DNA from 4 places in the Bradyrhizobium sp. SZCCHNPS1003 genome. Region 4 is predicted to be linked to each of the others. Evidence: predicted binding sites of a transcription regulator. Region 4 holds the regulator's gene; each other region holds the start of a gene.

Region 1 (4,725 bases), on a different contig from region 4:
GTTGGTGGCACAAACGACGCGCGCCCGGAACGGGACGATGGCTTCGCCGCCCAGGCGGTAGAAGCGGCGTTCGTCGAGCAGCCGAAGCAGCTTTGCCTGAAGTTGCAGTGGTAGCTCCGCGACCTCGTCGAGAAAGAGGGTCCCGGATTGGGCACGCTCCGCATACCCGAGGTGCCTGCTGTTGGCGCCCGTGAAGGCGCCCTTCTCGTGTCCGAAGACCTCGCTCTCGAGCAGACTGTCCGGGATGGCGGCGCAGTTGACTGCCACGAATGGCCGGGAAGCGGCATCCGAAATGTTGTGGAGGTGGCGTGCGCAGACCTCCTTGCCAGAGCCGGTCTCGCCGGTGAACAGCACAGGCGTATTACGGCCGGCCATGCGGGCGAGCAGTTCCTCGATGCGGCGCATCTGCTGCGACAGTCCCAATACGCCGTCCGGAACCGCCGGCCTACGGCCGATCAGAGCGCGGGCGCGCGATATCAGATCGTCGAGTTCGAATGGCTTGGTCACGTAGTCGCCCGCGCCGGCCCTGATGAGAGCCACCGCATGGTCGATCTGGCCGTATGCGGTCATGAACAGAAACGGCGGGGCGGCACTTTCGCCGCTCACTTTCCGGAAGATGTCCTCACCCGACATGTCCGGCAAACGGATGTCGCAGATGACAAGATCGGGGGCACCTCGCCTCAGGCCCGCGAGAGCTTCCTGGCCGCTGCGCCACCACTCGACCTTGCAGCCCTCCAGCTCCAGGTACTGGTTGAGGGATTCTCCCATGATCGGATCGTCTTCGATCACAGCGATGGACACTGACTCAGGCAACATTGCGCTGCTCCTCCCCCGAGCCATCGGGTATCGCTATGGAGATCGCCGTTCCGCCGCCGGCCGGATGCTCGACTCGGATGGAGCCGCCGACTTCCAGAACGAGACGCCGAATGATCCAAAGGCCAAGGCCGGGCTCTCCGGGCCGTGGCGCGGCATCCGCTTCACGGCTTTCGAGGTAGCTGACCCTATCCTGGTCGAGTCCGGCGCCTTCGTCGCTCACTGTCAGGACTAGGCTGCCGTCCACCAGCCCCGCTTCGAATGCGATACGGCCGGCGGGCGCGCTTGCTTGGCACGCGTTGAGCAGCAGATTAAGCGCGGCCTGACGGACGGCATTCGCTCTGACGGGAATCTCGCCGGGAAGCTCGTTCGCCCACGACAGCGAAAGGTTTCTGCGATCGAGCTCGGGACCGATCAGAAGACGCAGGTCCTCGATGTCGCTTGGCTTGAGCGGACGCATCGCGGTGTCGACACGGTGGGTCACCAATGCGGACCTCACGACGTCGCGGATGCCCGCGAGCCCCCGCTCGAGAAGAGAGAGTGCACGCTCCCGAACCCCAAGCTGATGGCCATGTCGCCGGAGCGTCTCGATCGCGTTGAACATGCCTCCCAGCGGATTGTTGATTTCGTGGGCCATCCCGGAGGCAAGACGGCCGAGGCTAGTGAGGCGTTGCTCTTCCGCGACGCGAGCAGCCAGCGCCTCACGCTCGTTCCATGATCGCACCATCATGTTGTAGTGTCTGAATAGGCGACCGAACTCCGAACTGGGCGGTCCGACATCCTCATCTGCGATGCACAGCAGTTCGCCGGACTGCCCCCGCCTGAAATGCGTGGTCAAGAGCTGCACCGGTCGCAGCATTCTGCGCACCGCGATGAAGCCGACCGCCGCGACGAGCATAGTGATGGCGATATTGGTCGCGACCAACGTCCAGAGCACGTCCCGCCGCTCCTTGAATCGAGCGCCGACGTCGAATTGGGTGTAGATCACCCCGATGCGACGCCCCTGATCGAGCAGCACGCGGCGGACGCCGGCACGCTCGGCCTGCTCGTCAAGCCAGCTATCGTTTGCGTCCGCAAACCGATCGACGATCGACTTCGGCACGGGTGCAAAGGCCGGCACGGTACGGGGATCGAAGGAAGCCAGGACGATGCCGTCGGGTTCCGCCACCACCGTCTCGAGAATTGTCAAGCCGCGGTACAGTGAACGAGCGCGGTCGAGATTGTCGAACGTCTCCCAGGCGTCCCCACGGATCACCCCAGGCATCACCGACGACGAAAGCCCGTCCAGGTAGGCGGCGGTCAATTCCCGGAAATGGCGATCCTGGGTTTCGGCGAGCCTCTTGAGCACCTGATCTGTGAGCACCACCCCGATGGCGACCATGAGCAGCGCCACAAGCGCAGGGACCTTGATCACGACCGGCAGATTCGATCTCAGGTCGAAGCGAGCGCTCATCCGAGGCTCCGAACATAGTTCATCTTCGCCCCAATCGTGTCGAACAGGGATGGATCGCTTCTCGTGAAACCGTCGAGATGCAGCATCTGCAGCACCCGACGGGCTTCTGGATCGGAGGACATCCCGACGAATGCGGCGGCCAGGTCATCGACCGAAAGCCCGCTCGGGCGGTTCTTTCCGCACGCCACCGGCGGAAATCCTAGCCATTCCGATTGTCGCAACACGCGAGTCGGAGTGGTTAGATCGGGCTCTACGATGCTGAGGACTTCCCACACGTAGCCGTCGACGGATCCGCTGTCCGCCAGCCCGGAGGCGACTGCGCGGACGACATTGCGATGACCATAGGTGAAGAAGTGATGCCTGAAGAAATCCTCCGGCTTGGTGTGCAGATCCGTGAGGAGGGCTCGCGTGACGAGGAAGCCGGAATTGCTGTCGGGATCGGAGAACGCGTGCGTGTCGCCCTTCAGATCCTCGAACGAGTCGGCCTTGCGGCGGGCGTCGACGATTACGTAGGACTGGTAAAGTGGGCGGCCCTTCCACACCGGTACCGCTACCAGATCGAGCTGCTCGCGAAATTGGACGTAGGGGTAGCCGCAGATCCAGGCCGCATCAATTTGTCCGTTTACCAGGAGGAGCGTGATCTCCTGGTAGGTTCGGCGCGTGAGGATCTGGACTTCCCTGCTCCAAATGCGCTCAAGATAAGAGCGAAGTGTCGCCAACAGCTCCAGGTCGGAAGTCAGAAGCACGGGCGTGAGCCCAATCTGCACCGGCCGCGGATCAGCCGCTACGGCGTGTCTGCCCTTAAGAGCAATCGTACTCGCCGCTAGTCCGGATAGGACTACGCGCCTCGTGACTCGCTTTCTATTCACATGTGATGCAGGGGCCTGCCTTTGACGCAAACCCATGGCGATCCCTCCTAGAGCATCGTCGCCCCTTTTTTCTTAGAGAGTATCGAATGGCGTCTGGCGCGGCAACGAATATGACAGGCATGTGACGGTGAGGTATTGAGATAGCTCAAGCAACAGCTCACCGGCGCGCGTCTCAAGGACCTGCGGGAGCTCAGCGCCACTCTGTGGTTGACAGAGTACTGTAATATCCATAAGTCTAGAAATATGGATAATGAAGAAGCGGTCTTGGCGCTCGCCGCGCTCGCTCAGCCCACTCGGCTGAACGCATTTCGTATTCTGGCAAGTCATGAGCCGGAGGGTCTGTCGGCCGGAGAGCTTGCTCGCGCCCTGGAAGTTCCCCAGAACACGCTCTCGGCGCACCTTTCGATCCTTTCAAGGGCGGACCTCGTCACCTCGGAGCGCCACAGCCGGTCGATCATCTATCGCGCCAATCTTGCCGAATTCCAGAAGGTGGCGCTGTTTCTGCTGCAGGACTGCTGCGGCGGCCGGCCGGAAGTCTGCGCACCATTGATTGAAAGCCTTGCGCCTTGCTGTCCTCCGAAAAAGAAAAGGGAGCGAAGCCGTGTCTGATCACCTCTACAACGTTCTCTTCCTCTGCACCGGCAACTCCGCCCGTTCAATCATGGCGGAATCGATCCTGCGAAAGGATGCCGGCGGCCGCTTCCGGGCGTTCTCGGCAGGCAGCACGCCGAAGGGCGCGGTCAACCCGCTGGCGCTACGCACTCTCCAAAGCCTGGACTATCCGACCGACGGCTTGCGCTCGAAGAGCTGGCTCGAGTTCGCCGCCCCCGATGCACCCGTCATGGATTTCGTCTTCACCGTCTGCGACAACGCCGCCGGTGAGACCTGTCCGGTGTGGCCTGGACAGCCGATGACCGCTCACTGGGGCATCGAGGATCCCGCCGCAGTTGAAGGTACTGATCTCCAGAAGGAGGCGGCATTCGTGACCGCCTTCCGGTACCTGAAGAATCGCATCGGTACCTTCACCAATCTTCCTCTGCGCAGCATCGACAAACTGTCGCTCGGCACCAAGTTGCGCGAGATCGGCCGGTCGGAAGGCGCGAGTTCATCCCGCAACGACGTGGCCTGACACATGAGCATCTTCGAACGTTACCTCACACTTTGGGTTGCCCTCTGCATCGTCGCCGGCGTCGTGCTCGGCCACTTCATGCCTAGCTTCTTCGGAGTGGTTGCAGCCGCGGAAGTGGCCAAGGTCAATTTGCCAGTGGCAGTCCTGATCTGGCTGATGATCGTGCCGATGCTGCTGAAGATCGACTTCGGTGCTTTGAGCCAGGTCCGAGAGCACTGGCGCGGCGTGGGGGTTACCCTGTTCATCAATTGGGCCGTCAAACCGTTCTCGATGGCGCTTCTCGGCTCCTTCTTCATCGGCAACGTGTTCGCGCCGATGCTGCCGTCCGCGCAGATCCCATCCTACATCGCGGGTCTGATCCTGCTCGCAGCCGCTCCTTGCACCGCGATGGTGTTCGTCTGGTCGAACCTGTGCGAAGGAGAGCCTCACTACACGCTCAGCCAGGTCGCATTGAATGACGT
Region 2 (4,725 bases), on a different contig from region 4:
CGGCTCTCGCGGTCCATCTTGTTGATGAAGGTGATGATCGGGATGTCGCGCAGGCGGCAGACCTCGAACAGTTTTCGCGTGCGCGCCTCGATGCCCTTGGCGGCGTCGATCACCATCACCGCGGAGTCGACCGCGGTCAGCGTGCGGTAGGTGTCCTCGGAAAAATCCTCGTGGCCCGGCGTGTCCAGGAGGTTGAAGACCAGCCCCTCGAACTCGAAGGTCATGACCGAGGTGACGACGGAGATGCCGCGCTCGCGCTCGATCTTCATCCAGTCCGAGCGGGTGTTGCGGCGCTCGCCCTTGGCCTTGACCTGGCCGGCGAGGTTGATGGCGCCGCCGAACAGCAGCAGCTTCTCGGTCAAGGTGGTCTTGCCGGCGTCCGGATGCGAGATGATGGCAAAGGTGCGCCGGCGCGCCACCTCGTCGGACAAGGCGGTGCGGACAGGCTGTTCGGTCGTGACGGCGGTATCGGACATGAGGCGGCAAGCGTCGTTTCAGGCCAGAGAGCGGGCGATTTACGGGAAAGGCGCGGGATCTCGGCCGCCGCGCGCCTTCCATATAGGCGTTTTGCACCGCAACTCCAACCGGCGAGTTGAGCCCGGCCGGGCCGATCCGGATCAGTGCCGGAGCACCGACACCAGCCAAAACGTCAGCGCCGCGACGATCGCCGAGGCCGGAATCGTGAAGACCCAGGCATAGACGATCGATCCGGCCACGTTCCAGCGCACCGCGGAGGCACGGCGGGCGGCGCCGACGCCGACGATGGCCCCGGTGATGGTGTGGGTGGTCGAGACGGGCACGCCGAGGAAGGTCGCCAGGAACAGCGTGATCGCGCCGCCGGTCTCGGCGCAGAAACCCTGCATCGGGTTCAGCTTGGTGATGCGCAGGCCCATGGTGCGGACGATGCGCCAGCCGCCCATCAGGGTGCCCAGCGCCATCGCCGCCTGGCACGACAGCACGACCCAGAACGGCACCGTGAACTCGTTGCCGAGATGGCCCTGCGAATACAGCAGCACGGCGATGATGCCCATCGTCTTCTGCGCGTCGTTGCCGCCATGGCCGAGCGAATACAGCGAGGCTGAGGCGAATTGCAGGATGCGGAAGGCGCGGTCGACCGCGAACGGCGTCGAGCGCACCGAGGCCCAGGACACGATCGCGACCAGGACCATCGCCAGCACCAGCCCGACCAGCGGCGACAGCACGATCGCGAGCACGGTCTTCGACAGGCCGCTCCAGACGGCGGCCGAGATGCCGGCCTTGGCGACCCCTGCCCCGACCAGGCCGCCGATCAGCGCGTGTGAGCTCGACGAGGGAATGCCGGCCGCCCAGGTGACGAGGTTCCAGACGATGGCGCCGACCAGGGCCGCGAAGATCACCTGGGCGTCGACGATGGCGGGATCGATGATCCCTGTACCGATGGTCTGCGCGACGTGGAGGCCGAACACCGCGAACGCGACGAAATTAAAGAATGCGGCCCAGAACACCGCATATTGCGGCCGGAGCACGCGGGTCGAAACGATGGTCGCGATCGAGTTGGCGGCGTCGTGCAGGCCGTTCAGGAAATCGAAGGCGAGCGCAACGGCGATGAGGCCGACCAGGATCGGAAGGCCGAGTTGAGCGTCCACGGCGCGGCCCTACCCTAGACCTGTTCGATCATGATCGAATTGATCTCGTTGGCGACGTCGTCGAAGCGGTCGGCGACCTTCTCCAGATGGTCGTAGATCTCGGCGCCGACGATGAAGTCCATGGTATTGGCCTTGCGGTGCTTGAGGAACAGCTCCTTCAGCCCGATGTCGTGGAGGTCGTCGACCCGGCCCTCGAGCTTGGTCATCTCCTCGGTGATCGCGGTGATCATCGGCACGTTCTGGCCGATCGCCTGCAGCAACGGCAGCGCGCGGCCGATCAGATTGGCGCAATCGACCAGCAAGGTGCCCATCTCGCGCATGGTCGGCTCGAACTCTTTGACCTCGAACAGCACCACGGCCTTGGCGGTCTGCTGCATCTGGTCGATGGCATCGTCCATCGAGGTGATCAGGTTCTTGATGTCGCCGCGGTCGAACGGGGTGATGAAGGTGCGGCGGACCGCGGTCAGCACTTCGCGGGTGATGTTGTCGGCCTCGTTCTCGAACTGGCTGACGCGCTGGCAGTGGGCGAGGATGTCGTCACCGCCCTGCAGCATGTCCTGCAGCGCATGGGCGCCCTGAATCACCACCTTGTTGTGGCGGGCGAACAAATCGAAAAACCGCTCCTCCCGCGGGAGGACGGCGCGAAACCAGTGCAGCATGGGACGAGATCCATCCATTCCGAAACGGGCCAGGGCCGGCCCGTCACAGAACTGTCATACTCCGGATCGCGCACCAGCAGAAGCGGTGGCCGGTTCATCCACCGCTTTCTGCCCTTTCGACGATCTCTTTTCAGATCAACGGCTTAAAGGGATCGTTTGAACAGATGGGCGATTTCGCCGACCACGCCGCGGCGGAAGGTGAGCACGCAGGCGACGAAGATCACGCCCTGGATCACCGTCACCCACTGGCCGAAGCCGGACAGATATTGCTGCATGCCGACGATCACGAACGCGCCGACGACGGGGCCGAACACGGTGCCGAGCCCTCCGACCAGGGTCATGAGCACGATCTGCCCCGACATCGCCACCTCGACGTCGGTCAGCGAGGCGTTCTGGGCGACGAACACCTTCAACGCGCCAGCCAAGCCGGCCAGCGTCCCGGACAGAATGAAGGCGAGCAGCTTGTAATGGTCGGTCTTGTAACCCAGCGAGATCGCCCGCTGCTCGTTCTCACGGATCGATTTCAGCACTTCGCCGAACGGCGAGTTGATGGTGCGGAAGATCAGCAGGAAACCGGCGAGGAAGCCGACCAGCACGACGTAATAGAGCACCGTCGGCCTGGACAGGTCGAGGATGCCGAACATCCGCCCCTGGGGAATGCCCTGGATGCCGTCCTCGCCATGGGTGAACGGCGCCTGCAGATAGATGAAATACAGCAGCTGCGACAGCGCCAGCGTGATCATCGCGAAATAGATGCCCTGGCGGCGGATCGAGATGTAGCCGGTGATCACCGACAGGACGAACGATCCGGCGACGCCTGTGAGGATGCCGAGCTCGGGCGGCAGCCCCCACACCTTCAGCGCGTGGGCGCTGCAGTAGCCGGCCGTTCCCAGGAACATCGCGTGGCCGAACGACAGCAGGCCGCCATAGCCGATCAAGAGGTTGAAGGCGCAGGCGAGCAGCGCGAAGCACAGCGCCTGCATGACGAAGAACGGGTACAGCCCGGTCCACGGTACGATCGCCAGCAGCGCCGCCATGATGACGAACACGATCATCTCGTCGCGCATCGCGCGCGGGGTGATCGGCAGGGTCGTGTCGGTGATGGATGTCATGTCAGGCCGCCCGTCCGGTCAGACCCGTCGGCTTCACCAGCAGCACCAGGACCATCAGAACGAAGACCACGGTGTTGGAAGCCTCGGGATAGAAATATTTGGTCAGTCCCTCGATCACACCGAGCAGGAAGCCGGTGATGATCGAGCCCATGATCGAGCCCATGCCGCCGATCACGACCACCGCGAACACCACGATGATGATGTGCTCGCCCATCAGGGGCCGCACCTGGTTGATCGGCGCCGACAGCACGCCGGCGAGGGCCGCGAGCCCGACGCCGAGGCCGTAGGTCAGCGTGATCATGCGCGGCACGTTGATGCCGAACGCCCGCACCAATGTCGGATTCTCGGTGGCGGCGCGCAGGTAGGCGCCGAGCCGGGTGCGCTCGATCAGGAACCAGGTCGCCAGACAGACGACCAGGGAGAATATGACGACCCAGCCGCGATAGACCGGCAGATACATGAAGCCGAGATTCATGCCGCCACGGAGCTGATCCGGGATCGCATAAGGCAGGCCGGACGAGCCGAAGAAGTTCTGGAACACGCCCTGGATGATCAGCGCCAGTCCGAACGTCAGAAGCAGTCCGTAGAGATGGTCGAGCCCGGCGATCCATTGCAGCATGGTGCGCTCGAGGATCATGCCGAAGACGCCGACGATGATCGGCGCCAGCAGCAGCGCCCACCAGTAATTGATGCCGCCGAGGTTGAGCAGGAAATAGGCGCAGAACGCGCCCATCATGTAGAGCGCGCCATGGGCGAAATTGATGATGTTGAGCATGCCGAAGATGACGGCAAGCCCGAGACTGAGCAGCGCGTAGAACGAGCCGTTGATCAGTCCGACCAGGAGCTGTGCGTAGAGGGCCTGCATCGTCTTGTTCTGTTTTCTCTCGGCGTTTCCCAGAAGATGGCGGCCCCGGCGACGTCAGCCGCCGGAGCCACAGCGGTTCATTTCTTCAACAAGGCGCACGCGCTCTTGTCGAGCGGCGTGAAGGCCTGGTCGCCCGGCACCGAGCCGACCAGCTTGTAGAGATCCCACGGGCCCTTGGACTCCGAGGGCTTCTTGACCTCGAACAGATAGGCGGTGTGGATGGTGCGGCCGTTGGGCTGGATCTCGCCCTTGCCGAACAGCGTATCCTCGGTCGGGATCGACTTCATCTTGTCGACGATCTTGGTGCCGTCGTGCGGGTTCTCGCCCAGCGCGTCCAGCGCCTTGAAGTAATGCGCGAGACCGGCATAGACGCCGGCCTGGACCATGGTCGGCGGCGCGCCGTTCTTCATCCGCTTGGCGAACCGCTCGGAGAAGGCGCGGGTCTGGTCGTTCATGTCCCAGTA
Region 3 (4,725 bases), on a different contig from region 4:
GAGCGCGATGGCGAAGGAGAAGCCGAATGTGCGGAGAATGGCTTGAAAATAGTCAGGCTGACTGAGCAGGTCGGCGTAGTTCTCGAACCAGACGAAGCTCGTGGACAGGCCGAACGCGTCCTGCAGCAGGAACGACTGGATAACGGCCTGGATCGCGGGCCAATAGAAGAAAATCAGCACGATCGCGAGCTGGGGAGCGACCAGCACGAACGGCAGCAGTTTTGATTGGAAGATGGCGTTCTTCTGCATGGTCGGTCGGCGAGCCGGCAGGCCGCGGGTGGCCTGCCGGCTCTTGGCCTCACTTCACGGCCGTCTTTTCGAACTGGCGCAGCATTTGGTTGCCGCGCTCGACCGCGGCGTCCAGCGCCTGCTTGGCGGTCTTCTTGCCGGCCAGAGCCTGCTCGATCTCCTCCGACCAGACGTCACGCAGTTGCACCATGTTGCCAAGACGCAGGCCGCGGGAATTCTCCGTCGGCTCCTTGTTGGTCAATTCGAGCAGCGGCGTCTCCAGGTAGGGCTGATCCTTGTAGAAGCCCTCGGCCTTGGCCTTCGCGTAGGCCGCCTTGGTGATCGGCAGATAGCCCGAGGCCTTGTGGATATAGACCTGACGATCGGTGTCCGAGAGGAAGGTCAGGAACTTCGCCACGCCCTTGTATTCGTCCGCGCTCTTGCCGCCCATCACCCAGAGCGAGGCGCCGCCGATGATCGAGTTCTGCGGTGCGCCCTTGGCGTCGGGATAATAGGGCATCGGCGCAGCGGTGAAGGCGAACTTGGCCTGCGCCTTGACGTTGCCGAAGAACGCCGACGAGGTCAGGTAGATCGGGCATTCGCCCGAGGTGAAGCGGCCCTCGCCGGTGTTGGTGCGGCCGGCATAGTCGTAGGTCTTGTCCTTCTGCAGCTCGACCAGGTTTTCGAGATGCTTCACCTGCAGCGGACCGTTGAACTCAAGGACGGTATCGAAGCCGTCGAGACCGTTCGCCTTGCTGGCGAGCGGCACGTTGTGCCAGGCGGAGAGCTGCTCGAGATTGACCCAGGTGACCCACGAGCCGGAGAAGCCGCAGGTCGGATGGCCGGCCGCCTTCAGCTTCTTGGCGGTCTCGAACAGCTCGGGCCAGGTCTTCGGGATCTCGGCGTTGACCTTCTTCAGCTCGTCGAGATTGACCCACATGACGGTGGATGAGGAGTTGAAGGGGAAGGAGAGCATTTCGCCCTTCGAGGTCGAATAGTAGCCGGTGATGGCCGGCAGGTAGCTCTTGGGATCGAACTTCTCGCTGGCGTCCTGCATCAGCTTGTAGACCGGCTTCACGGCGCCGGTGGCGGCCATCATCGTGGCGGTGCCGACCTCGAACACCTGCATGATATGCGGCGCATTGCCGGCGCGGAAGGCGGCAATGCCGGCATTCATCGTGTCGGCGTAGTTGCCCTTGTAGGTCGGAACGACCTTGTAGTCGGTCTGCGAGGCGTTGAAATCGTTGGCGAGCTTGACGATGACGTCGTTGTTGGCGCCGGTCATCGCGTGCCACCACTGAATCTCCGTCACCGCATGCGCGGGTGCGGCGGCGCCAAGGACCAGCGTGGCTGCCGCAGCGGCGGCGGTCCAGAATTGTCGAAGTGACATTAAAAAATACCTCCCATGGAACGTCATCGGCGTCGCGGCCGTAGCAGCGCGAGATGACAGTTTTGTGAATGTATAACCGGTTGGATCGTCAGCGGAAAGCGCGTTCGTCGCGGCTTCGCGGCGGAATGCCGCGACTTGCGCGAGACGGCGCGGCGCCGGGGCGATGCCCCAGGCGACGCTAGCGTGGGGAGACGACAGGCTGATGGCGCTTCAGCGCTTGCGCTCGGCGCACACCGTGCCCTGGGACAGCAGGGCCTGGATCTCGTGCTCCGAATAGCCGAACTCGCTGAGCACCTCCTGCGCATGCTGGCTGAACTTCGGCGGCGTGGAGCGCAGGGTCGGCTTGGTGCGTTCGAGCCGGATCGGCGACGCGACGCCCTTGTACCAGTCCTTTTCGATGACATCGCCGCGGTAGATCGTGTGCGGATTGGTCAGCGCCTGGTCGATCTTCTGCACGGGTCCCGCCGGCAGGCCGGCCGCGAGCAGCCGGTCGCACAGCGGCGCCGCCTCGAATTGGCTGAAGACGGCGGCGAGCTCGCCGCGCAGCGCCTCGCGATTGGCGACGCGATCCTTGTTGCGGGCGAAGCGCGGATCGGTGCCGAGCTCCGGCCGGCCGATCTCCTTGGCGAGCTTGCGGAAGGTGCCGTCATTGCCGACGCCGATGAAGATATCGTCCGTCTTGGTCGGGAAGATCGCGTAGGGAACGAGGTTCGGATGCTCGTTGCCGGTCAGCGACGGCGGCTTGCCGTGCATGAAGTAGTTTGCGGTATGCGGATGCATGATCGCGAGGCCGGTCTCATACAGCGTGACCTCGAGGAACTGGCCGAGCCCAGAGCGCTGCCGTTCCGACAGCGCCATCAGGATGCCGATCGCGGCATAGAGTCCGGTGGTGATGTCGACCAGCGGCACGCCGATCCGCATCGGTCCGCTCTGCGACGAGCCGGTCGCGGCGATCATGCCGGTCATCGCCTGGATGATCGCGTCATAGCCGGGATTGCCGCCGCGCGGACCGTCGGCGCCGAAGCCGCAGATGCGGCAGTGCACCAGCTTCGGGAATGTCTCGCGCAGCGTGTCGCTGCCGATGCCCCACTTCTCCAAGGTGCCGGGCTTGAAGTTCTCGATCAGCACGTCGGCGGTCTCGAGCATCCGCATCAGCACGACGCGGCCACCCTCGGAAGCGAGATCCAGGCCGATCGAACGCTTGTTGCGGTTGATCCCGACGAAATAGGCAGCGTCTTCGTCGTGGAAGGGAGGGCCCCAGTCGCGGACCTCGTCGCCGGCCGGCGGTTCGACCTTGATCACGTCGGCGCCGTGATCGGCCAGGATCTGTGTGCAGTAGGGCCCGCCGAGCACGCGCGTCAGATCGATCACGCGCAGTCCGGCCATGGCGCCGGGAGCAAATTGGGGTGTCATCGGATGTCGCGAGGTTGGTTTCAGCTCGCGGCCATTAAGCATTGCTGCGGCGCTGGTGCAAACGTGGCTCGCCGAATGGCGCCGTCGCGAAAACGCGAGGCCTGCCCTGCGGCGGGCGCGGGAAAACGCTGCCGCAGGGCGGAATTCAGCCTCAGACGACGGTCAGCTTGACGTCGACATTGCCGCGCGTGGCGTTGGAATAGGGGCACACCTCGTGCGCCTTGGCGACCAGAGCCTCGGCGTCGGCCTTGGCGAGGCCGGGCAGCGACACCGCGAGCTCGACGGTGATGCCGAAGCCGCCTTCTGAACGCGGGCCGATGCCGACGGTCGAGGTCACCGACGTGTCGGCGGGAACCTTCGGGCCGCCCTGCGAGCCGACAAACTTCATCGCGCCGATGAAGCAGGCCGCATAGCCGGCCGCGAACAACTGCTCCGGATTGTTGCCGGCGCCACCGCCGCCGCCGAGCTCCTTCGGGGTGGAGAGCTTGACCTTGAGCGAGCCGTCGAGGGTCGCGGCTTCGCCGTCGCGGCCGCCGGTCGCCTTGGCGCTGGTCTTGTAGAGCACGTTCACGGACATGGGGTGTCTCCCGGTTGGATGGACGAATTCAGTGGCGCTATATTGCACGCAATTGAATTGCGAGCAATATAATTGTTCGGTAGAAAATTCGTGATCGGGGCGCCGGGCCCGTTGTCGACCCGAGGCGTGCGGGCTCAAGATGCCGATAGGATCGACCTGTGGTGACCTCGATGCGAAAGAAGTCCGCGGCAGACCTGCCGCTCCAGCTCGGCAACCAGCTCTGCTTCGCCGTCTATTCGACCGCCCATGCCTTCAACCGGGTCTACAAGCCTTTGCTCGACCGTCTCGGCCTCACCTATCCGCAATATCTGGTGATGCTGGTGCTGTGGGAGCGCGACGGCCTGTCGGTGAAGGAGATCGGCGAGCGGCTATTCCTGGATTCCGGCACGCTGACGCCGCTGCTGAAGCGGATGGAGGCGCTGCATTTCATCAGGCGGACACGATCGGCCGAGGACGAGCGTCAGGTGATCGTCACCCTCACCGCCCAGGGCGCGGGACTACGCGACAAGGCAAGGTCGATCGTGCCGCCCGCGATCCTGGATGCGACGGGCTGCTCGCTCGCGGAACTGGCCGACCTGCACGGCAAGCTGGTGCGCCTGCGGGAGCAGTTGAATGCGGCGGTGGAGGGGTGAGGAGCGGTCAGACTGGACCGAGCAGGCGCTTCTTTGAGAATGCCCACCCAGAATGCGATTTCAGGTAGGTCTCGAACGCCAACGCGCGATGCTTGTCCGGAAAGGCGCAATACCAGACCAGCATCCACGGCATGAACTTGGACGTGTGAACTGACCGGCCAGCGTTGTGATCCTTCAGGCGCTGTCTGATGTCCGCTGTCGCGCCGACATATTCCTGCTCGGGGAAGGCGAGGCTGCGGATGATGTAGATGTACCGCATGCGAAGGCACTCGCCGCGAAGGACTGCGGGCCGGCATTCTGCAATCGGGAAGGGAGTTTGTCATCCCGGCTGCCTGCGTACGAAATCAGGTCGTAAACCGTAGGCAGGCGTGACTCGAGAAAACACCATCTGGAGAAGATGACGGGCCTCCCAAAGCCCGGCTTCGCCAAGGGGCTTCGCCGGGCACCACGCTTCGCCCCTCGGGCTCCGTCGTGGCTGCGTCACG
Region 4 (4,725 bases):
GCGCCTCTGCTGTTCACCGCGCTGTCGAACCAGTTCTGGAGCCTCAACCTTTCCAGGACGATGGCGAACCTGCCCGTCACCATCAACAATTTCGTCCAGAGCCCTTATGCCTACTGGAAGCAACTGGCCTGGAGCGGAGCCCTTCTCATCACTCTGGCCGTGCTCGCCCTGAACATCGGTGCACGCATTCTCGGCGCCGAGAGGAACACCAAATGACCGAACTGTCCGTCTCCGTCAGTCAGCCCAATCACGCTCTTCACGGCAAGGCGCTTCCGGATGCGCCGGCCAAGGTGACCGCGCGCAACCTCAACTTCTACTACGGCGACCATCACGCGCTGAAGAACATCAACCTGTCGCTGGGCACCAACCGCGTCACCGCGTTCATCGGCCCGTCCGGCTGCGGCAAGTCCACGCTGCTGCGCATCTTCAACCGGATGTACGATCTCTATCCGGGCCAGCGGGCGACCGGGCAGCTGATGCTCGACAACACCAACATCCTCGATCCCAAGCTCGATCTGAATCTGCTGCGCGCCCGGGTCGGCATGGTGTTCCAGAAGCCGACGCCGTTCCCGATGACGATCTACGAGAACATCGCCTTCGGCATCCGCCTCTATGAGAAGATATCGAAGTCGGAGATGGACGACCGGGTCGAGAAGGCGCTGCGCGGCGGCGCGCTGTGGAACGAGGTCAAGGACAAGCTCAACGCCTCGGGCCTGTCGCTGTCCGGCGGCCAGCAGCAGCGACTGTGCATCGCGCGCACCGTGGCGGTCCGGCCGGAGGTGATCTTGTTCGACGAGCCGTGCTCGGCGCTCGATCCGATCTCGACCGCCAAGGTCGAGGAGCTGATCCAGGAGCTCGCCGAAAACTACACAATCGCCATCGTGACGCATAACATGCAGCAGGCGGCGCGCGTCTCCGACAAGACCGCCTTCATGTATCTCGGCGAGCTGATCGAGTTCGACGACACCAGCAAGATCTTCACCTCGCCGAGTGATCGGCGGACCCAGGATTACATCACCGGCCGGTTCGGCTGACGCCGACGACATTGTCTTCAGGAGATCATCATGGCCAGTGAACATACCGCCAAGGCGTTCGACAGCGATCTGCAGGACCTCACCCGTCTGGTATCGGAGATGGGCGGCCTCGCGGAGCGGCTGATCGTCGATTCCGTCGATGCGCTGGTGCGGCGCGACATCGCGCTCGGCCAGAAGGTGGTCGCCACCGACGCCGAGGTCGACAAGCTGCAGCGCATCATCGAGGAGCGCGCCGTGCTCACGATCGCCCGTCGCCAGCCGATGGCGGTCGACCTGCGCGAGATCGTCGGCGCGATGCGCGTGGCGACCGATCTGGAGCGCATCGGCGACCTCGCCAAGAACATCGGCAAGCGCGTCGCGGCGCTGGAGAGCGACTTCCATCCGCTGAAGCTGATCCGCGGCCTCGAGCACATGACCGATCTGGTGCAGTCGCAGGTCAAGACGGTGCTGGACGCCTATGCCGCGCATGACCTGCCGGCGGCGATGACGGTGTGGAAGGGCGACGAGGAAGTCGACGCCATCTGCACCTCGCTGTTCCGCGAGCTCCTGACCTACATGATGGAGGATCCGCGCAACATCTCGTTCTGCATCCACCTGATGTTCTGCGCCAAGAACATCGAGCGCATCGGCGATCACGCGACCAACATCGCCGAGACTGTATTCTATATGATCGAAGGCCAGCAGATCATGGACAAGCGCCCGAAGGGCGACATGACGAGCTTCGCGACGACGATTCCCGGTAACTAAGAGAGACGGTTCAGACATGGGCGCCCGAATTCTGGTGGTGGAGGACGAGGAGGCGCTGACGACGCTGCTGCGCTACAACCTCGAGGCCGAAGGCTACGAGGTCGAGACCGTGGCGCGCGGCGACGAGGCCGACACGCGGCTGAAGGAGCGCGTTCCGGATCTCGTCGTGCTCGACTGGATGCTGCCGGGCCTCTCCGGCATCGAGCTGTGCCGCCGCCTGCGCGCGCGCTCCGAGACCCGGCAACTGCCGATCATCATGCTGACGGCGCGCGGCGAGGAGAGCGAGCGCGTGCGCGGACTCGCCACCGGCGCCGACGACTACATCGTCAAGCCGTTCTCGGTGCCGGAGCTCCTGGCGCGCGTGAAAGGCCTGCTGCGGCGGGCGAGCCCGGAGCGGCTGGCGACCGTGCTGTCCTATGGCGACATCGAGCTCGACCGCGAGAAACGCCGCGTGGCGCGCTCGGGGCGGCCGATCGATCTCGGCCCGACCGAATACCGCCTGCTCGAATTCTTCCTCGAGCACCCCGGCCGCGTGTTCAGCCGCGAACAGCTGCTCGACAGCGTCTGGGGCCGCGACATCTACATCGACGAGCGCACCGTCGACGTCCATATCGGCCGCCTGCGCAAGCTGCTCAATCCCGGCCGCGAGCAGGACCCGATCCGCACCGTGCGCGGCGCCGGTTATGCGCTCGATGATCGCTTCGCCAAGAGCGAGCAGGTGTAAGGGCGATGGGCGTGAGGATGAAGAAGGTGTGAGGCGCGAGCGGGCCCGATTGAGGAGATCGCGGTCCGCTTTCCGCCACGCCGCCGCCGTCTTGATCGTGTCTGCTTCGTGGCCCGTCACGATGTTTCGGTCCCAGCGGACGCCCTTGATCAAGACCATCATCATATCTCTTGTCATGCTGCTCGGCAGCCTGGCGGGCGCCACGGCCGCCGAGCTCGAAGACGCGGTCGCGGCGGCAGGCAACGGGCAGCATGCGGCGGCGATGCGACGGCTGCTGCCGCTGGCCGCCAAGGGCGATGCGCGGGCGCAGTTCGACGTCGGCTTCATGCAGGCGTTCGGCTGGGGCGTGCCGCGTAATCCGAGCGAGGCGCTGGCGTGGTACCGCAAGGCCGCCGATCAGGGGCTCGCCGTCGCGCAACATTATCTCGGCATCGCCTACGTCAACGGCGAGGGTGTTGCCTCCAACTACGGCGAAGCCAGTCGCTGGTTCAGCCGCGCCGCGGCGCAGGGTTTCGCCCAGTCGCAATACATGCTCGGCCTGATGCTGCTCGACGGCCGCGGTGTGAAACAGGACGTCGTGCAAGGCTATGCCTGGCTGGTGATGGCGGGCCGTAGCGGCGTGCGATCGGCCGGCCGCGACGTGCAGCGGGTCAGGTTGACCGAGCCGCAGCGCGTCCAGGCCCAGAGCGCCATTGCGTCCTGGCAGCCGAAACCGGAATCGGCGGATGCGGGCATTGCCACTCCGCGTCCGGAGCAATTGCTCGGGCTCGATCGCCACATCGGCGAGGTCGTCGATCCCACCTCCTGGCCGGCGTCGTCGATCGGCGTCGTCACCGTCGCGCAATACTCGAGCGGCGGCTGGTGCACCGGCACCCTGGTGGCGCCGCGCGTCGTGCTCACCGCCGCGCATTGCGTCTTCAACGGCGTGGCGCAGGTCAGCCCCGGCAATGTCCGCTTCCTGGCCGGCATGAACCGTGGCACGCCGGCGGCATCGTCGGTCGCCGACAAGCTGATCGTGGCGCCCGATTTCGTCCCGACCCGGCACGACAGATGGTCGCTCGACCGCTCGCCCGCCGATTGGGCGCTGATCGTGCTGAAGGATGCTCTGCCGTCGAAGCCGGTGGCGGTCAAGGCGCTGACCCGCGAGGAGCTCGCGGCTGCGACCACGGCCGGAACCATCTCCGAGATCGGCTATGGCCAGGAGCGGCGCTATTCGCCGACCGGCCAGCGCAATTGCAGCGCCGGCATGACCGGGGATGCCCGGCTGTTGACAGTGCATTGCCTGGCCAATTTCGGCTATTCGGGCTCGCCGATCCTGGCCGAGGTCGGCGGGGAGCCGGCCGTGGTCGGCATCTTCTCGGCGTTCCACGAGGAGACCCGGCTGATGTTCGCCGCCCCCGCGAGCCAGTTCGAGGCGGTCGTGCGCCGCGAGATCGCGGCGCAGAGTGCCTCGGCGCGGTGAGGGAAGGAGCGAGAGAGACGAGGTCCCGCCGCTGGTCATGATCTGTGCGTGACTGGATAGCGGGTTGCCAAGCGAGAGGGCGGTCCGGGAAGCGCCACCCAGGTTTTCCTGCAGCTTTCGCCTGCAGCGGGGCCTTTACCGAACTGGCCTAGCTCTTGCTATAGTCCGAGTATGACGATTGTTCCAATTGATCATCCTCGGGCCGCGCGGCTGCTGTGGTGGCGGTCGCAGCCCGGCCGCAACGTTGCGCTCGTCGGCGGGCTGGTCGCGGCCAACGCGCTCGCCTGGGCCTGGGCATTCGCGCTCTACGCCGACCGGCCCGCCATCGTCGGCACCGCGATGCTGGCTTGGCTGCTCGGACTGCGCCATGCGGTCGATGCGGATCACATCGCGGCGATTGACAACGTCGTGCGGAAGCTGGTGCAGGACGGTAGCGCCCCGCGCGCCGCCGGCCTCTATTTTGCGCTCGGCCATTCCAGCGTCGTCGTCATCGCCACCATCGTCGTGAGCCTCATCGCCGGCGCCGACCTCCTGGATGAAGAGAGCGCGATCAGGGCGATCGGCGGCGTCATCGGCACGTCGGTATCGGCCGGCTTCCTGCTGCTTATCGCGTTGGCGAACCTCATTCTGTTCGTGAACCTCTGGCGCCGCGCCGCACAGCCGCAGTCCGAGATGGAAACCGCCGGAAACACCGGACGGGGCATCCTCATCCGCCTGCTGCGCCCCGTGCTCCGCCTGGTGGGACGCGCCTGGCACAT

The links. Region 4 encodes PhoB, which activates phosphate uptake and scavenging genes when phosphate is short. Its sites were predicted from a motif close to TGTCATNNANCTGTCAT; they were not measured.
Region 1: the regulator PhoB is predicted to act here: its motif matches at 3,246-3,262, upstream of QX126_RS30985 (PhnD/SsuA/transferrin family substrate-binding protein).
Region 2: the regulator PhoB is predicted to act here: its motif matches at 2,326-2,342, upstream of QX126_RS08335 (DUF47 domain-containing protein).
Region 3: the regulator PhoB is predicted to act here: its motif matches at 1,672-1,688, upstream of ugpB (sn-glycerol-3-phosphate ABC transporter substrate-binding protein UgpB).

Annotation. Positions count from the first base shown of each region.
Region 1 covers NZ_JAUHIU010000027.1:7,441-12,165, reverse strand. Annotated here, with positions in the region: gene QX126_RS30995 (sigma-54 dependent transcriptional regulator) at 1-816, opposite strand, end outside; gene QX126_RS30990 (HAMP domain-containing sensor histidine kinase) at 806-2,266, opposite strand; gene QX126_RS30985 (PhnD/SsuA/transferrin family substrate-binding protein) at 2,263-3,012, opposite strand; gene QX126_RS30980 (metalloregulator ArsR/SmtB family transcription factor) at 3,379-3,744, shown strand; gene QX126_RS30975 (arsenate reductase ArsC) at 3,737-4,264, shown strand; gene arsB (ACR3 family arsenite efflux transporter) at 4,268-4,725, shown strand, end outside.
Region 2 covers NZ_JAUHIU010000004.1:70,889-75,613, reverse strand. Annotated here, with positions in the region: gene QX126_RS08345 (peptide chain release factor 3) at 1-476, opposite strand, end outside; gene QX126_RS08340 (anion permease) at 618-1,625, opposite strand; gene QX126_RS08335 (DUF47 domain-containing protein) at 1,640-2,284, opposite strand; gene QX126_RS08330 (branched-chain amino acid ABC transporter permease) at 2,428-3,396, opposite strand; gene QX126_RS08325 (branched-chain amino acid ABC transporter permease) at 3,398-4,261, opposite strand; gene QX126_RS08320 (ABC transporter substrate-binding protein) at 4,339-4,725, opposite strand, start outside.
Region 3 covers NZ_JAUHIU010000019.1:23,364-28,088, reverse strand. Annotated here, with positions in the region: gene ugpA (sn-glycerol-3-phosphate ABC transporter permease UgpA) at 1-249, opposite strand, end outside; gene ugpB (sn-glycerol-3-phosphate ABC transporter substrate-binding protein UgpB) at 299-1,618, opposite strand; gene QX126_RS26970 (CaiB/BaiF CoA-transferase family protein) at 1,829-3,031, opposite strand; gene QX126_RS26965 (organic hydroperoxide resistance protein) at 3,183-3,608, opposite strand; gene QX126_RS26960 (MarR family transcriptional regulator) at 3,779-4,240, shown strand; gene QX126_RS26955 (GIY-YIG nuclease family protein) at 4,248-4,499, opposite strand.
Region 4 covers NZ_JAUHIU010000001.1:316,848-321,572, reverse strand. Annotated here, with positions in the region: gene pstA (phosphate ABC transporter permease PstA) at 1-216, shown strand, start outside; gene pstB (phosphate ABC transporter ATP-binding protein PstB) at 213-1,034, shown strand; gene phoU (phosphate signaling complex protein PhoU) at 1,065-1,781, shown strand; gene phoB (phosphate regulon transcriptional regulator PhoB) at 1,798-2,505, shown strand; gene QX126_RS01470 (trypsin-like serine protease) at 2,651-3,967, shown strand; gene QX126_RS01465 (HoxN/HupN/NixA family nickel/cobalt transporter) at 4,139-4,725, shown strand, end outside.